2 regions of the Brenneria nigrifluens DSM 30175 genome follow, and region 2 is predicted to be linked to the other one. Evidence: riboswitches for the same ligand, from Rfam matches in the RefSeq annotation. Region 2 holds a riboswitch; the other holds the start of a gene.
The links. A riboswitch is a leader RNA that binds a small molecule or an ion and turns the genes downstream of it on or off. The one in region 2 is predicted to bind cobalamin.
Positions count from the first base shown of each region.

Region 1 (8,982 bases), 1.3 Mb from region 2:
CGCGCGGCCCGATGCGTCCGTCTGTCACCATCGCCACCTTGTCGTGCTGTAAAATCCAGTCGAAATCCGGCTCGCGGCCGTGGCTGCTGGTAAGATAGAGATCGTTCATATCCAGCGCCGCGCGAGAACAGAGGTATTGCACCGCGCTGATGCCGGGCACCAGGCGCAGATCGGCCGCGCTGAAATGGGCGCACAGCAGCTTGCCGATGCCATACAGCAGCGGGTCGCCGGAGGCCAGCACCACCACCCGGCGGTGTTTTTGCCCGCCGAGCCACGCCGCCAGCGCGGGCAGATCGGCGTCCAGCCGCCGGGTAACGCCGCCAAAAGCGGGAAACAGCGCCAGATGCCGGGCGCCGCCCACCAATACCTCGGCGCGCGCAATCTCCCGCTGCGCCTCCGGCGTCAGATGCGCCAGCGCGCCGGGTCCGATGCCCACCACCGCGATCATCGCAGCGCCTCCAGAATCTCAGGCAGCGGGCGGTTGGTTCCCAGCACGCAATTATCGAAAGCGAACAGCACGGCATCGACGCGCGGCGGCGCGGCGGAAAAACGCAGCATCTCGTCCACCCGCTGGCAAATCCGCTGCGCCAGACGCGGGTACACCGCCTGAAAGCCGCGCTCGGCGATCAGCTCCATCGCCGCCTCGGTAGTGTCGCACTGGTTCACCGCCAGCAATAAATCATGCGGCGCGCTCATCAGGGCCAGATGGGCGATCAGGGTTTCCATCCGCCCGTCGGCGATATGGCTGTGGGTGTGAAAAATGCCGGCCGCCACTTTCACCAGCTTGCCGGGATGACCGATCAACGTCACCTGGCGGAAGCCAAGCCGCACCGCTTCCTGCAACATATAGCCGACAAAGTTGCTCATGGTCACCACCCGCTGCGCGTCGAGTCCCAGATGCTCGCGCACAAAGCGCTCGCCGTGGTTGCCGGGCACCAGAATGACCCTGTCCTCGCCGGCAGCGCGCTTCATTTCCAGCTCCAGCGCCAGCGAACGCTTCCAGCTCTCTTCCGACATCGGCGTGACGATACCGGTGGTGCCGATAATGGAAATACCGCCGAGAATTCCCAGCCGCGCGTTATAGGTTTTTTTGGCCCGCTCCTCGCCTTCCGGGGCGAAAATTTCTATTTCCGCGCCGCGCGCCGGGCCGATCGCCTCACGGACGCCGGCTTCGATGGTTTGCAGCGGGGTGCGGTTGATCGCCGCGCCGCCCACCGGCAGGCCGATGCCTTTGCGGGTCACGGTGCCGACGCCTTCACCGCCGCGGATATGGATATCGCCGTGCTCGCGCAGGGTCACCCGGGCAAAGATCAGCATGCCGTGGGTGGCGTCCACGTCGTCGCCGCCGTCCTTGCGGATCGCCGCCGTGGCGCATTGGCCTTCAATCAGCGGCTGCTCCACGTTGAGATACAGCGTGACGCCGGAGGGGGTGACGATGGAGATCTGATCGATCACCTGCTGGCGCAGCGCCATCAGCGCCGCCACTTTCGCCGCGGCGGTGGCGCAGGAACCGGTGGTGTAGCCTTTACGGTACTGCCTGCCCTTGTGCCATACCGTATCCAGCTGCGCGCCGATGTTTTGCAAATCAAAGTCTTGCGGATCGTTTTTCACAGCGTCTCCCGGATACGGTACAAAATGGCGTTGACGATCGCCGCCGCCACGTTGCTTCCCCCTTTGCGCCCCACCGCGGCGATGCACGGCAGCCCGCTGCGCATCAGCGCCTCTTTCGACTCCGCCGCGCCGACGAACCCCACCGGCACGCCAATCACCGCCAGCGGCGCCGCCCGCCGCTCCAATAAACGGAACAGCGCGGTCGGCGCGTTGCCGAAGACGAACAGCTTGTCGCCCGGTTCATCCAGCGCGATATCCACCGCCGCCATCGAGCGGGTGATGCTCTCCGCCTGCGCCCGCGCCACCACGCGGGGATCGCTGATAAAGCAGCGGCATTCGCAGCCCAGCCGCGCCAGCAGGGTTTTATTGATCCCCGATAGCGCCATGGTGGTATCGGTATAGAGCACGCAGCCGGCGCGCAGGCCGTCGGCGATGCGCGTCAGCGCCTGCGGCGCAAAGCGCAGTACGTCCAGCCAGTCGAAATCCGCGGTGGTGTGGATCACCCGTTTGATCACCGCTTCCTGCGCCGCATCCGCGAAACGGTAGTCCGGACGCTCGCGGGCGATAATGTCGCTGATGATCGCCATGCTTTGCTGCTCAATCTGTTGCGGATGCCGCAGGTAAGTCATAAGCCTGTTCCTTGTTCTATGCCGTCCATACGGCCGCCAGCAGAAGATGGACGCCGCTAAACAGCAGCAGCGCCAGCAATGAGGCGACCTGCATCAGCCGGATGCTGCGCGGGATATCATCCAGCGCGATCTCCCGACGCGCATCACCTATCCAGGGTTTCTCCACCCGCGCGCCGAAATAGTTATTGGGACCGCCCAGTCGTACGCCCAGCGCCCCGGCCACGGTGGCTTCCGGCCAGGCGCAGTTGGGGCTGGCGTGCTGACGGCGATCGCGCCAGCCGATACGCCACGCCTGGCGATAGTCGGCGCGCAGCAGCCAGGCGGCGGCGCTCAGCAGCAGCCAGCTCAGCCGCGCCGGCAGTAGGTTGGCCAGGTCGTCCATCCGGGCGGACACATAGCCGATGGCGCGGTATTGGGCGTTTTTGTAGCCCACCATGGAATCGAGGGTATTCACCGCCTTGTAGGCCATCGCCAGCGGCGCGCCGCCGAGCAGCAGGTAAAACAGCGGCGCGATCACCCCATCGACGCTGTTCTCCGCCACGGTTTCCACCGCGGCGCGGGTTATCTGCGGTTTTTCAAGCCGCGCGGTGTCCCGCCCGACGATCCACGACAGCTGGCGGCGGCTTTCTTCCAGCGTGCCGTGACGCAATGCCCGGTGCACCGCCAGCGCGGCGTCGCTCAGGCAGCGCCCCGCCAGCAGGGTGTAAATCATCCATACCTGCGCCAGCCAGCCGAGCCACGGATGGAGCGCCGTCAGCAGCGCCAACACGCCCCAGCTCAGCGCGCCGGTCGCCCCGACCACCGCCAGCCACAGCACTCCGCCGCCGATCCTCAGCGCCCGTTCGCCGCGACAGCGGGCGCGAATGCCGCGTTGCAGCCGGGAAATCAGCCGGCCGATCCAGCGCACCGGATGCGGCCAATGGGGCGGGTCCCCCAGCCAGCAGTCGAGCAAATAGGCGCAAAACCAGGCGCTCAGCGTCATAGCAGGCTCCTGGCGCAGCGCAGCCAGCGGTTCAGCAATCCCGGCCGCTGGGCGAAATGCAAATGCAGATAGCTGGCGCAGGTCTGGTCGAGCTGGTAACCGCCCTGCCACCGTTGGACCACCGCGCCGTCGCGCCATTTGGCGCAGTCGAAGGCCGGAGGCAGCGCGGTGGAAAAATCGGAGTAATGAAATTCGTGGCCGCGCAGCACCTCGCCGCGGGCGGCCAATAAGGTGTCGCGGCCTGCCTGCGCCTCACAGTAACCGAAGCGGGTAAGCCGTTTTCCCATGCGGCTTACGCCGGGCAAAATGCCCGCCATGGCGTGCCGTCGGCCGTCGGCGTCGATCAGTTCGTCGCCCAGATACATCAGTCCGCCGCACTCGGCATACAGCGGGATCCGCCGGCGGTGGGCATCCCGCAGGGCGGCATGCATCGAGGTATTGGCGGCAAGCCGCGCGGCGTGGATCTCCGGGTAACCGCCGCCGATATAGATCATCTGGCAATCCGGGAGTTGGCGGTCGTGCAGCGGGCTGAAACGGCGCAGGCGCACCCCGGCCTGCTCCAGCAGGTCGAGATTATCCTGGTAGTAGAAATTGAAGGCTTCGTCGTCCGCCAGCGCCAGCGTCAGACCGTCCGCCAAAGCCGCATCCGGCAATGCCGGCGGCTCTCCCGCCGGTAAGGTGGTGATAGCGCACAGCGCCAGCAGGCGGTCGAGCTCAATGGTCTGCTCCACCTGCCGGGCCAGACGTTGCCAGCGCAGGTCGTTATGGGTTTGTTCCCGGGCGGGAATAAGGCCGAGGTGGCGGGAAGGCAGCGCCGCGTCCTCCATCGCCGGCAGGCGGCCCAGCACCGGAATGGCGCAGTAGCGCTCGATAGCGTGGCGCAGCAGCTCATAGTGCCCCGGCGAGTTAACGCGGTTAACAATCACGCCGGCGATATTCAACGCCGGATCGAAACGGCAAAAGCCCATCACGGAGGCCGCCACCGAGGTGGATACCGCCTTGCCGTCCACCAGCAAAATCACCGGACAGCCCAGCTGTTTCGCCATCGCCGCGCTGCTGCAATAGTCGGGATCGGTGCCGTAGCCGTCGTACAGCCCCATCACCCCTTCGATTACCGCCACGTCCGCATGGCGCAGGTGCTGTTTATACAGGCCGTTGAGCGTTGCCGCCGGGAGCATAAAGGCGTCAAGATTGCGCGACGTCACCCCGCACACGGCGCTGTGCCAGCCGCTGTCCAGATAGTCCGGCCCGATTTTAAACGGCTGTACGGCTAATCCGCGTTGCATCAGCGCCCGCAGGATCCCCAGCGCCACGGTGGTTTTACCGCAGCCGCTGCCGGTGCCGGCAATAACAAACGCTTTTTTATCCGGCCCTTGGCTACCTGGCCCTTGCTTATCTGAACATGGCATACGAATCCCGACGTGCTGGCCGGAAAATACGCTGTCAACGGGACACGCGAACGCAGCGCCGCCGCGCGTATCGGATGACAACTCATTTCCCGCCGAAAGAGTTGAATCGCCGTTAACGCCGGTCGCTGCGGGCGTTATCGTCAGGTCGGTCTTCTGGCTCTGCGTCATCCTCCCCCGTTCCTTCCCGATCGGTCGATCAGTGGTATTAACGAGTTTGTCGGCATTACAGCAGCGGGGGCTGCGGAGGATTCGCACCTCCTTCCCGGTCGTAATGGGTTATCATTGAACTAACTGACGACGCGGCGGGTCCAATACCACAACTCCTATGCGTCAACGTTTCTGATGCTCCATTGCGACATTCACCTGACGGCGATAATTGTATTTTTGCTGTTTTTCTTACTATTTATTACTTTATTCACTCAGAACGGGCGCAGAGGTACTTGTTGACCCGGCTGTTGGCTAAATTACGTGGATCATTACCGCCAGATCATACTGAGTTTTCAATTCAATCTCTTGATATGGTGCAAAAACAAAGAGGAAAATTGTAATGCAAAATATACGTGGTTTTGCTGCTCTCGACGCGAGCAGCCCGTTGGTGCCCCATCAGTTCGTGCGCCGCGATGCGCGGGACAACGATGTGACGATCGATATCGTCTACTGCGGCGTATGCCATTCCGACATTCATATAGCGCGCAACGAGTGGAAAAACAGCCGCTATCCGGTGGTTCCCGGTCATGAAATCGTCGGCAGGGTGGTCAGCGTCGGCAAGCTGGTGGAGCAGTTTAAAGAGGGCGACTGGGTGGGCGTCGGCTGTATGGTGGACTCCTGTCAAAGCTGCGACGCCTGTGAAGATGGGCTGGAACAGTACTGCGTTGAAGGGCCGACCGGCACCTACGGCGGCGTTGATCGCCACGACGGCCTGCCGACCTTCGGCGGCTACTCGGAACGGATTGTGGTATCGGACAAGTTCGTGCTCCGCATGTCCGACAAGCTGGATATGAAATCCGCCGCGCCGCTGCTGTGCGCCGGCATTACCACCTACTCGCCGCTGAAGCACTGGAACGTCGGGCCGGGGGACAAGGTGGCGGTCGTCGGTCTCGGCGGTCTGGGTCATATGGGGCTGAAGTTCGCCAAAGCGATGGGCGCGGACGTCACGCTGTTCACCCGCTCGCCGGGCAAAGAACAGGAAGCGCGCCGTCTGGGGGCCGACCAGGTGGTGATCTCTACCGATGCGGCGCAGTTGAAAGAGGTCGCCAACCGCTTCGATATTATTCTGGATACGGTGCCGATGCAGCACGACCTTAACCCCTACCTGAGCACGCTGAAACGCGACGGGACGCTGATCCTGATGGGTCTGCTTGAACCCATTGAGCCGACGGTGCACAGCGGCGCGCTGGTGATGGCACGTAAGTCGATCGCCGGTTCGCTGGTCGGCGGGATTGCGGAAACGCAGGAAATGCTGGATTTCTGCGCCGAGCACGGCATTACCTGCGACGTTGAAATGATCGATATACAGTCCATCAACACCGCCTATGAGCGTATGTTGAAAAGCGACGTGCACTACCGCTTTGTTATCGATATCGCGTCGTTGAAAGCCAGCTTTTAACCTCTCGTCCGTCGCCCCGGCGCCGCGGGCAACCTAGCCGCCATTCCGCCGTTTATGGTACGCTGGCATCCATAGTTATTGCAGGGATATCAGGGCGTAATGAGCGAACATGGCGGCAATGTGCTGGAGATGGCATTAAAAATCGGCCTGGATGCCGGTGAGATTATTGACTTCAGCGCCAATATCAATCCGTTGGGAATGCCCGACGCGCTGAAGGCCGCGATTGTCAGCCAGCTTGAGCGCGCCGAGCGTTATCCCGATGTGGCGTATCGGGCGCTTCACGCGGCGCTGGCCCGCGTTCACGGCTGCGCCGCCGACAATATTATCGCCGGAAACGGCGCCACCGAACTGATTTATGCCGTGGTGCAATACCTGCGCCCACGGCGGGCGTTACTGTTGACGCCGGGATTTGCGGAATATCGGCGCGCCTTGCAGCGCGTCGGCTGTGAGATTGACGACTATGTCATGGAAGAAGTCGACGGTTTTCAACCCGACGTCCGGCTGCTGAGCGCGCTGGACAATGCCCGCTACGACTGCCTGTTTATCGCCACGCCAAATAACCCCACCGGACTGATGCCGGACGCCGGGCTGCTACAGGCCGTTGCCGAACGCTGCCGGCTGCGCCATACCGCCTTGATTATCGATGAAGCCTTTATCGACTTTCTGCCGCGGGAAGCGGGCTTTATCCCGCAATTATCCGCTTTCCCCCAACTGTATATCCTGCGTTCGCTGACCAAATTTTTCGCCATTCCCGGCCTGCGCCTCGGCTATCTGGCGAGCGGCGACCGGGCGGCCGTTGCTGCCATGAAACGGTCGCGGGAACCCTGGACCATCAACGCCTTCGCCGCGCTGGCGGGAGAGATAGTGCTGGACGACGCTCCCTATATCGCCGCCACCCGCCGCTGGCTGGCGCGGCAGCAGGCGTGGCTTTACCGGGAGCTGGCCGCCATGCCCGAGCTGCAGGTCTGGCGGCCGGCGGCCAACTATATTTTTCTGCGCTGTCGGCGCCCGAAGACCGATTTGCAACGGGCGTTGCTGGAACAGCGTATTCTTATCCGTTCCTGCGCCAACTATCCGGGGCTGACCGCCGACCATTACCGGGCGGCCGTCAAAAGCGCCGCCGACAACCGGCGGCTGGTCGCCGCGCTGCGCCGGATATTCGCTGATGGCTGAAGCGCGCTGCCCGGCGTCCTGCGGCGAGCTGCTCCAGGGGTGGATCCTCGGCGGCGAAAAGCTGATCTCCTGCCCGGTAGACTGGTTCAGCGAAGTCGCGGTAACGGACGGCGCCCCCGGATTAACCGAGCGCCCGCGCATGCGCCGCATGCTGCAAGCGGTGCTCGCGCACTTCGGCCAGCCCGCGGACGGCGGGCGCGGCCTGCATATTGATTTTTCCTCCACCATCCCCGTCGCCAAAGGCATGGCCAGCAGCACGGCGGATCTGGCCGCCACCGCGCTGGCAACCGCCCGCCATATCGGACAAACGCTGGATGAAGCAGCCCTTGCCGCACTCTGCGTTCGGCTGGAACCGACCGACAGCACGTTGTTTCGCCAGTTGACGCTGTTCGATCATCAAACCGCCGCCACGGCGATTTCCTGCGACTGGCAGCCGCGGATGGATATTTTGCTGCTGGAAAGCCCGCTGACCCTTAACACCCTTGACTTTCACCGCCGCGATCGCCGGCAGGCGTTGCTGGACAATGCCGACGCGCTGGAGCGCGCCTGGCGGCGGTTCCGCCGCGCGGTTGAACGGCGGGAGCCCCACGGGCTGGGAGAAGCCTGCGTCATCAGCGCCGGCGCCAGTCAGCGGACGCTGCCCAAGCCCGCCTTTGGCGATCTGTTGGATCTGGTCGAAACCAGCGGCATTTACGGCTTGAACGTGGCGCACAGCGGCAGCGTGGTGGGATTGTTGCTCGACGGTCGTTATCACGATGTGGACAAACTGCGCTGGCAATTGCGCCAGCGGGGCATTACCCGCCATTACCCCGTTCAGCATCTGTTGTCGATGGTCGCCGGCGGTGTGCGGTGATGGGGAGAATAGGCGGAGACAACGAAAAAACGCCGAATAACGATATCGTCATCCGGCGTTTGTCCGTTATGTAACAACAAAAATTAACGCGGGCCTGCCTGGCCGCGATGTACGTCCTGGAAGCCGCCGTGCGGACCGCCGCCGCCATGACCACCACCACCATGACCGCCACCGCCGCCCGGAGGCGGAAACAGGCAACCGCTTAGTGCGGTAATCAAAGCAACAACCCCGATGATTTTAAAAATACGACTCATATTTACCTCTGTTTTATTGGGACTTCACCAGGCGAATCATAGGAGGCCGCCAATAAGCAGGCAATGCGGAATCTTCCTGAAAAGAAGCAAATAAACAGTTGGTTACATTCGCCTACTTATTCCTGTCACGATACGGACGGCTTACTGATAAAACGGGAAAACCGCGCCGGCGGGCAGCGGCTATGAGTGCTTTTGCAGGCGGTTGATATGGATGGTCGGGAACATGATTTTATCGGTGGGCGGCGCCGCGCGCCCATCAAATGCGGGTCCCTGCCTACTACCGCAGGAACGGCGGTAAAGAGACAGGGACGCGGGAAGCGGGAACGAATATCGGGGGGTTATTCCAGCCACTCGGTGTGGAATACGCCTTCTTTATCGGTACGCTTATAGGTATGCGCGCCAAAGTAGTCGCGCTGGGCCTGAATCAGGTTGGCGGGCAATACCGCGGAGCGGTAGCTGTCGTAA
Region 1 is NZ_CP034036.1:3,234,024-3,243,005, forward strand. Features, by position in the region: gene EH206_RS15075 (cobalt-precorrin-7 (C(5))-methyltransferase) at 1-448, opposite strand, end outside; gene cbiD (cobalt-precorrin-5B (C(1))-methyltransferase CbiD) at 445-1,611, opposite strand; gene EH206_RS15085 (cobalt-precorrin-8 methylmutase) at 1,608-2,240, opposite strand; gene cbiB (adenosylcobinamide-phosphate synthase CbiB) at 2,257-3,222, opposite strand; gene EH206_RS15095 (cobyrinic acid a,c-diamide synthase CobB) at 3,219-4,631, opposite strand; cobalamin riboswitch at 4,761-4,938, opposite strand; gene EH206_RS15100 (NAD(P)-dependent alcohol dehydrogenase) at 5,179-6,237, shown strand; gene cobD (threonine-phosphate decarboxylase CobD) at 6,337-7,410, shown strand; gene EH206_RS15110 (GHMP family kinase ATP-binding protein) at 7,403-8,263, shown strand; gene EH206_RS23090 (hypothetical protein) at 8,347-8,517, opposite strand; gene gndA (NADP-dependent phosphogluconate dehydrogenase) at 8,856-8,982, opposite strand, start outside.
Region 1: another riboswitch for cobalamin. It lies ahead of EH206_RS15095 (cobyrinic acid a,c-diamide synthase CobB); the one in region 2 lies ahead of btuB (TonB-dependent vitamin B12 receptor BtuB).

Region 2 (8,982 bases):
CTGCGCGATCAGGCGTTGGGGTTCTGTTTCCAGGCCGGAGCGGACGAGGACACGCATTTTCGCGCCACCAGTCTGGAAACGCTGCGCAATATGGTGGCGGCGGGCAGCGGCATCACGTTATTGCCGGCGCTGGCGGTGCCCCATGAACGTGAGCGTGACGGCGTCTGCTATCTGCCCTGCTACAAACCGGAACCGAAGCGCACCGTCGCTCTGGTTTACCGCCCCGGCTCGCCGCTGCGCGGGCGCTACGAGCAACTGGCCGATACCATCCGCGAGCATATGCAGGTCCACATGGAAACCGCATCAGAACAGGCGGTTTAACCCATTTAGCGCGGCAACCCGGTAGGCTTCCGCCATGGTTGGGTAATTGAAGGTGGTATTAATGAAGTATTCGATAGTATTACCTTCACCTTTCTGCTCCATAATCGCTTGCCCGATATGAATAATCTCCGCCGCGCGCTCACCGAAACAGTGAATGCCCAGAATCTGTTTCGTCTCGCGGTGGAATAAGATCTTCAGGCTTCCCACGTTCATGCCGACAATCTGCGCGCGCGCCAGGTGTTTGAACTGCGCCCGCCCCACCTCATAGGGAACTTTCATTGCCGTGAGTTGCTGCTCGGTTTTCCCCACGGAGCTGATTTCAGGAATGGTGTAAATCCCGGTGGGAATATCTTCGATCAAATGGGCGTTGGCATCGCCTTTGATGATGGCCTGTGCGGCGAGGCGGCCCTGATCGTAAGCCGCGGAAGCCAGACTGGGGTAGCCAATAACGTCGCCGACGGCGTAAATATGCGCCAGCTCGGTCTGGTACAGGCTGTTGACGTTAAGTTGTCCGCGGCTGTCGGTACTCAGGCCGATCTGTTCCAGACCGAGCGTTTCGGTATTGCCGGTGCGGCCGTTGGCGTACAGCAGACAATCAGCCTTCATCTTTTTACCGGACTTGAGGTTGACGATAACGCCGTCTTCCACCCCCTCAATGCTTTCAAACTCTTCGTTATGGCGGATCACCACGCCGTTATTCCAGAAGTGATAGGACAGGGCGTCCGACATCTCCTGATCGAGGAAAGCCAGCAGGCGATCGCGGGTATTGATAAGATCAACCTTGACGTTAAGGCCGCGGAAAATGGACGCGTACTCACAGCCAATCACCCCGGCGCCATAGATAATCACATGTCTGGGTTCGTGGTCGAGTTGCAGGATGGAGTCGCTGTCGTAAATGCGGGGGTGGTCAAAATCGACCGCTGCGGGGTGGTAAGGGCGTGAGCCGCTGGCAATGATGATATTGGCCGCGGTCAGCGTGTCGTGGGTATTGTCGGGATAATGCACCGCAAGGGTATGGGCGTCGATAAAGCGGGCCTCGCCGGAGAACAACTCGCACTGGTTACGTTCATAAAACCCCTGGCGCATCTGGGTTTGCTGGCCGATTACGCTGTCGGCGTGGCGCAGGATATCGGAAAAGGAGGAACTGATAATGCGGGCGTTATCGCTGTAGAGCGGGTTCTGGTTAAATTCAATAATACGGCTGACGGCATGGCGAAGCGCTTTGGAAGGGATGGTTCCCCAATGGGTGCAACCGCCGCCAACATTATAGTGCCGTTCAATCACCGCTATTTTGGCGCCCTGTTTGGACAATCCCATGGCGGCGCCTTCGCCCCCCGGGCCGGAACCGATAACGATGGCATCATAATCGAATTGCTGTTGTAGGGTCATAATCGGATAACCTGTTTGTACAAAACAATAACGTGATTGTAACACCTCCCGTGAGGGATCCCAATCACCCCGGTATTATCACATTTTTAATATGGCAAACTTTGTCCCGCTATATTGACAATAAAGTTTGCTATAGTGCCTTTCTGGAAAGGAGAGCAGATGATTTGGGCAGGATAATGGGTGTCAGAGCACAACAAAAAGAACGGACGCGTCGTTCCCTTATCGAGGCGGCGTTCAGCCAGTTAAGCGCTGAGCGCAGTTTTGCCAGCCTGAGTTTACGTGAAGTCGCCCGGGAAGCCGGTATCGCGCCGACCTCTTTTTACCGCCACTTCCGTGACGTGGATGAACTGGGGCTGACGATGGTGGATGAAAGCGGGCTAATGCTGCGCCAACTGATGCGTCAGGCGCGGCAGCGCATTGCCAAAAGCGGCAGCGTAATAAAAACCTCTGTCTCGACCTTTATGGAATTTATTGGCAATAACCCGAATGCTTTCAGATTGTTACTGCGTGAGCGCTCAGGCACTTCCGCTGCTTTCCGTGCCGCGGTCGCGCGTGAGATTCAGCATTTTATCGCCGAACTGGCGGATTATCTGGAAGTTGAAAATCATATCCCGCGCAGTTTTGCGGAAGCGCAGTCGGAAGCGATGGTGACCATCGTTTTCAGCGCCGGGGCGGAAGCGCTGGATGTCGGTCCGGAACGGCGAAGACAGCTGGAAGAGCGATTGGTATTGCAACTGCGCATGATTTCCAAAGGCGCCTATTACTGGTACCGCAAAGAGCAGGACAATCGTTCGGGCGCAGGGTGAATTTTAGATATATACAGGTATGAGAAGAGAAAAGGCATGACAGAACAATCCTATCATCGGGAAAAAGGTACGCTGCTCCTGGCGCTGGCCGCGGGCCTGTCGGTTAATGGCTCATTCGCCGCGTTGTTTAGCGCCACCGTTCCCTTTTCGATATTCCCACTGCTTGCGCTGATTTTATCCGTCTATTGCCTGCACCAGCGCTATATGAACCACAGCATGTCCGAGGGCACGCCTCTGCTGGCGGCGGCCTGTTTTCTGCTGGGGTTGCTGCTTTACAGCGCCATTGTCCGCGTCGAGTACCCCGCCATCGGCTCAAACTTCGTGCCCTCGATTCTCTGCGTGGCATTGGTATTCTGGATCGGCTTGAAGCTGAAGGCCCGAAAATCCGTCAAAGAGAGCGATACTCCCGAAGCATAAGGCGCCACTGCCGCTGCGACACAGGCTACCGATGCCGCTCCAGCAGCACCCCGCACTCCATGTGATGGGTGTAGGGAAACTGGTCAAACAGCGCCAGCCGGCTGATTTGATGCGTTTCCGTCAGCGTTTGCAGATTATCACACAGCGTTTCCGGGTTGCAGGAAATATAGAGAATGCGCGGATAAGCCTGCGCCAGCGTGACCGTTTCCACGTCCAGCCCGCCGCGCGGGGGATCGACGAAAATGGTTTCGCAGCGATAGCCCGTCAGGTCGATGCCCTGTAAGCGCTTGAATTGACGCACGCCGTTGATGGCCTGGGTAAATTCTTCCGCCGCCATACGAATAATCTGTACGTTATCAATATGATTGGCCGCAATGTTGTATTGCGCGGCCGCCACCGAGGGCTTGGCGATTTCCGTCGCCAGCACGCGATCGAAATTGCGCGCCAGCGCCAGTGAGAAGTTGCCGTTGCCGCAGTACAGTTCCAGCAAATCCCCTGTTGAATCTTGCGTTGCGTCCAGCGCCCACTCCAGCATATGGATATTCACCGCCGCGTTGGGCTGGGTGAAGCTGTTTTCAACCTGACGGTAAATCATCTCGCGCCCGGCGACGGGCAGGCATTCGTCAACGTAATCCCGCTCCAGGCAAATCTTGGTTTTGGTCGCCCGGCCAATCAGCTGCAGCGCAAACCCCTGCGCGCGCAACGCATCGCGCAGGGCGACGGCATGCCGCCGCCACTCTTCATCCAGTGGACGGTGATAGAGCAGGGAAACCACCGCCTCGCCGCTCAGCGTCGACAGGTAGTCAATCTGGAACAGCTTGCGCCGCAGGACAGGATTGGGGCGCAGCGCCTCGATCAATGCCGGCATCAGCCGGTTTATCAGTTCACTGGCCGCGGGAAAGCTATCGACGCGAATACGCTGTTTGGTCTGCTGATCAAACATGATGTGATAGATATCGTCACCGTCGTGCCAGATACGAAACTCGGCGCGCATGCGGTAATGCTGAACGGGCGAGCGGAAAACCACTGGCTCAGGCGCCCCGAACGGCGCCATCATCCCGCGCAGACGTTCAGTTTTCTGAGCAAGCTGGTCGTCGTATCGATCAATGGGCAGGCATTCTGGCGTCATGGTTTTCTCGTCTTAACGGCATCTAAAAGGACTTTATTGGCCGGGAATTGTAGGGAATCCGGCCGGGATGTCCAGTTTTGTCGCGCGATCGCCCGGCAATGGAAATGGCAGTCTAGACATCTGCATAAGGCGATCGTAGCATGATTGTCCGGCCTCGCAGCATGAGTTAAAAGGGAATCCAGTGCAAATCTGGAGCTGACGCGCAGCGGTAAGGGTAGCCCGGACGATAGCATATATGCAGACACTGTCATTAATGATGGGAAGTCATCGTCCTATTGTTGTTACGAATAGCTGTCGGAAACAAAAGTAACAACGGCCCCAAGCCCGAAGACCTGCCGGTATAACGTCGCAACGACCATGATCATCGCGTGCTATTCATCATGGTAATGCGGCATCCTTATATATGGTTTGGATGCTCGACTCATGTTTAATAAAACCATGCTGCTGACAGCGCTCTCTGTCACAGCTTTTTCCGCCTGGGCGCAAGACAATAATTCACAGCAAGAGAATGCCGATGAACTGATCGTTACGGCGAACCGGTTCTCTCAGCCCGTTTCCTCCGTTCTCGCTCCAATCGATATCGTTACCCGTGACGATATCGAGCGTTGGCAGGCGAAAAGCCTGACTGATGTAATGCGTCGTCTGCCCGGGGTGGATATTGCGCAGAATGGGGGGCGCGGGCAGTCAAGTTCAATGTTTATCCGCGGGACCAATTCAAGCCATGTACTTGTCTTGATTGACGGTATTCGTATGGCTTCTCCGGGTGTTACCGGTAGTGTGGATTTCAATCAGATTCCGCTGTCATTGATCCAGCGTATCGAGTACATCCGCGGACCTCGCTCAGCCGTTTATGGCTCTGACGCCATCGGGGGAGTCATCAACATTATTACCGAACACGGCCAGGACGGCGGAAGGTTAAACGCCGGCTATGGTTCACATGCTTACCAAAACTATGACGGCGCCGTGCGCGGGCATGTGGGCGACGATACTATCGTCAGCGTGGCGGGAAGTTATGAAGCAACCCGTGGATTCAATGTGTATCCTTCCTCGCCGTCGATAATTGATAGGGATAACGATGGCTATCGCAGCAAATCCTTCTGGGGCATGCTTGAGCAGCGTTTTTCCGAGAACGCCTCCGGCTTTTTCCGTGCTTATGGCTATGATAACAATACGGATTATGACCTCGCCTCCGCCTATCCGGGTAATGATAAGCGTTATTTGAATACGCGAAATTATGATGCCGGATTGAAATTTAACGAGGGAATATATTCCGGTCAGTTAATCGCCAGTTACCAAACGTATGACGACCTGAATTTCAACGATTTAATCGGGAAATATAACGGCACGATTACGCAGATTGAACAACGTAGCCTGCAGTGGGGCAATGTGTTCAATCTCGGAAACGGCAGCTTGAGCGTCGGGGCTGACTGGCGTAATGAACGGGCTCAACCGGGTGGCACATCCGCATATACGCGAGCCCAGAGTCGCGATAACACCGGTGTATATCTTACTACTCAGCAACAGTTTGGTTCCGTAACGCTGGAAGGTTCGGTTCGGGGCGATGACAATCAACAGTATGGCCGACACGGTACCTGGCAGACAGGTGCGGCATGGGAGTTTGTTGAAGGCTATCGGGTTATCGGTTCTTATGGTACAGCGTTTAAAGCACCAACGTTTGACAAGATATATGACACGGCGTACTCGCAAGGAAACGCCAATTTATCGCCTGAAGAAAGCAAACAGTGGGGAATTGGGCTGGAGGGGCTGAGCGGTCCTGTGAACTGGCGCGTTTTCGGATATCGTAATGAAGTTGATAATCTCATCAACTATCGCTCCATCAGCGCGACAACGGGCACATACGACAATATTGGCAAAGCGGTGATGACGGGAGCGGAATTTACCGCGACCTACGATACAGAGTGGTTGTCGCATAATGTCACTCTGGAATATCTGGACGCCAAGGATAAAACCACCAACAAAGCGTTGGCCCGACGCGCTCACAAGAAGGCAAAATACGAGCTTTCCACTACGTGGGACAAGGTAAATTGGTCTCTGACATGGATATATCAGGGTTCGCGTCCCGATACCAATTATGATGTTTTTCCCGCTCAACCCGTAACGCTGGGAGGGTATAGTACGTGGGATCTCGCCGCCTCATATCCCGTCACCTCTCAGCTAACGGTTCGTGGTAGAATCGCCAACCTGTTTGATAAAGATTATGAGACGGCATATGGCTACCGTACGGCAGGGCGAGAATACTATCTCACCGGAAGTTATATCTTCTGACCTGCCATCCCGTCCCACGGTTCTGGTGTTTGACTCCGGCGTGGGCGGGCTGTCTATTTATGATGAGATCCGGCAGTTATTGCCGGATCTCCACTATATCTACGCATTTGATAACGAGGCTTTTCCCTACGGCGAAAAACCGCAGCAGTTTATTATCGAGCGCGTCGTCAAGATTGTTAGCGCCATTCAGCAGCACCACCAGCTGTCGCTGGTGGTGATTGCCTGCAACACCGCAAGCACCATTTCTCTTCCTGCCTTGCGTGAACGTTTCACTTTTCCGGTGGTAGGGGTGGTGCCGGCAATTAAGCCCGCGGCGAAGCTAACGCGTAACGGCGTTGTCGGCCTGCTGGCAACCCGCGCCACCGTGCAGCGCTCCTATACCCATGAACTGATTGCCCGCTTTGCAAATGATTGCCGGATATTATCACTCGGCTCTGCTGAACTGGTTGAACTGGCCGAGGCAAAGTTGCAGGGGGAAACCATCGCGACCGAAGATCTGCAAAAAATCTTGCGGCCATGGCTGCGGCTGGCGGAACCGCCAGACACGGTGGTGCTGGGGTGTACGCATTTTCCTTTATTAGCGCAGGAACTGCGCCTGGCGCTGCCGGATGGCACCCGGCTGGTGGATTCGGGTTCGGCCATTGCCAGAAGAACGGCATGGCTGGTCGCCAATTTTGAACCGGCGCACCTTTCAACGGAAAAGAATCTGGTTTATTGCCTGGCGATTACGCCGAAAGTTGCCACGCTCTGGCCGGTATTACAGCGTTATGGGTTCTATTCGCTGGAAAAACTACCGCTTTAATACGGTTATGGGTAAATAGTAGGCGCTTGATTATTTTTTTGCATTTAGCCCTTGTAAGCCGCTGAGAACGCCCTATAATGCGCCTCCACTGACAGGGCAACGGCGGCAACGCGGTTGTGATGACGGTAGGAAGCCAGGCAATAATCACTTGACTTCACAGCGGAATTGCATAACATATGCGGCCCGCGCCACAGCGTAACGTGGCACTGCTCTTTAACAATTTAATCAGACAATCTGTGTGGGCACTCACAAGACGATATCCGCAAACGATATAAAAAGTCTTGAAGAGTGACTGACAGTAAATTCATTACGAATAAACAGTTATAAATTCTTTGAGCATGCTATTAACTTAGCGAATCAAACAAATCTTAAATTGAAGAGTTTGATCATGGCTCAGATTGAACGCTGGCGGCAGGCCTAACACATGCAAGTCGAGCGGTAGCACAGGGGAGCTTGCTCCTTGGGTGACGAGCGGCGGACGGGTGAGTAATGTCTGGGAAACTGCCTGATGGAGGGGGATAACTACTGGAAACGGTAGCTAATACCGCATAACCTCGCAAGAGCAAAGTGGGGGACCTTATGGCCTCACGCCATCGGATGTGCCCAGATGGGATTAGCTGGTAGGTGGGGTAAAGGCTCACCTAGGCGACGATCCCTAGCTGGTCTGAGAGGATGACCAGCCACACTGGAACTGAGACACGGTCCAGACTCCTACGGGAGGCAGCAGTGGGGAATATTGCACAATGGGGGAAACCCTGATGCAGCCATGCCGCGTGTGTGAAGAAGGCCTTCGGGTTGTAAAGCACTTTCAGCGGGGAGGAAGGCAACAAGCTTAATAATCTTGTTGATTGACGTTACCCGCAGAAGAAGCACCGGCTAACTCCGTGCCAGCAGCCGCGGTAATACGGAGGGTGCAAGCGTTAATCGGAATGACTGGGCGTAAAGCGCACGCAGGCGGTCTGTTAAGTTGGATGTGAAATCCCCGGGCTTAACCTGGGAACTGCATTCAAAACTGACAGGCTAGAGTCTCGTAGAGGGGGGTAGAATTCCAGGTGTAGCGGTGAAATGCGTAGAGATCTGGAGGAATACCGGTGGCGAAGGCGGCCCCCTGGACGAAGACTGACGCTCAGGTGCGAAAGCGTGGGGAGCAAACAGGATTAGATACCCTGGTAGTCCACGCCGTAAACGATGTCGACTTGGAGGCTGTGGTCTTGAACCGTGGCTTCCGGAGCTAACGCGTTAAGTCGACCGCCTGGGGAGTACGGCCGCAAGGTTAAAACTCAAATGAATTGACGGGGGCCCGCACAAGCGGTGGAGCATGTGGTTTAATTCGATGCAACGCGAAGAACCTTACCTACTCTTGACATCCTCAGAAGAGACTGGAGACAGTCTTGTGCCTTCGGGAACTGAGAGACAGGTGCTGCATGGCTGTCGTCAGCTCGTGTTGTGAAATGTTGGGTTAAGTCCCGCAACGAGCGCAACCCTTATCCTTTGTTGCCAGCGATTCGGTCGGGAACTCAAAGGAGACTGCCGGTGATAAACCGGAGGAAGGTGGGGATGACGTCAAGTCATCATGGCCCTTACGAGTAGGGCTACACACGTGCTACAATGGCGCATACAAAGAGAAGCGAACTTGCGAGAGTAAGCGGACCTCATAAAGTGCGTCGTAGTCCGGATTGGAGTCTGCAACTCGACTCCATGAAGTCGGAATCGCTAGTAATCGTAGATCAGAATGCTACGGTGAATACGTTCCCGGGCCTTGTACACACCGCCCGTCACACCATGGGAGTGGGTTGCAAAAGAAGTAGGTAGCTTAACCTTAGGGGGGGCGC
Region 2 is NZ_CP034036.1:4,535,549-4,544,530, reverse strand. Features, by position in the region: gene oxyR (DNA-binding transcriptional regulator OxyR) at 1-321, shown strand, start outside; gene sthA (Si-specific NAD(P)(+) transhydrogenase) at 304-1,710, opposite strand; gene fabR (HTH-type transcriptional repressor FabR) at 1,884-2,516, shown strand; gene EH206_RS21290 (YijD family membrane protein) at 2,553-2,933, shown strand; gene trmA (tRNA (uridine(54)-C5)-methyltransferase TrmA) at 2,959-4,062, opposite strand; cobalamin riboswitch at 4,195-4,416, shown strand; gene btuB (TonB-dependent vitamin B12 receptor BtuB) at 4,486-6,348, shown strand; gene murI (glutamate racemase) at 6,293-7,150, shown strand; rRNA gene EH206_RS21270 (16S ribosomal RNA) at 7,521-8,982, shown strand, end outside.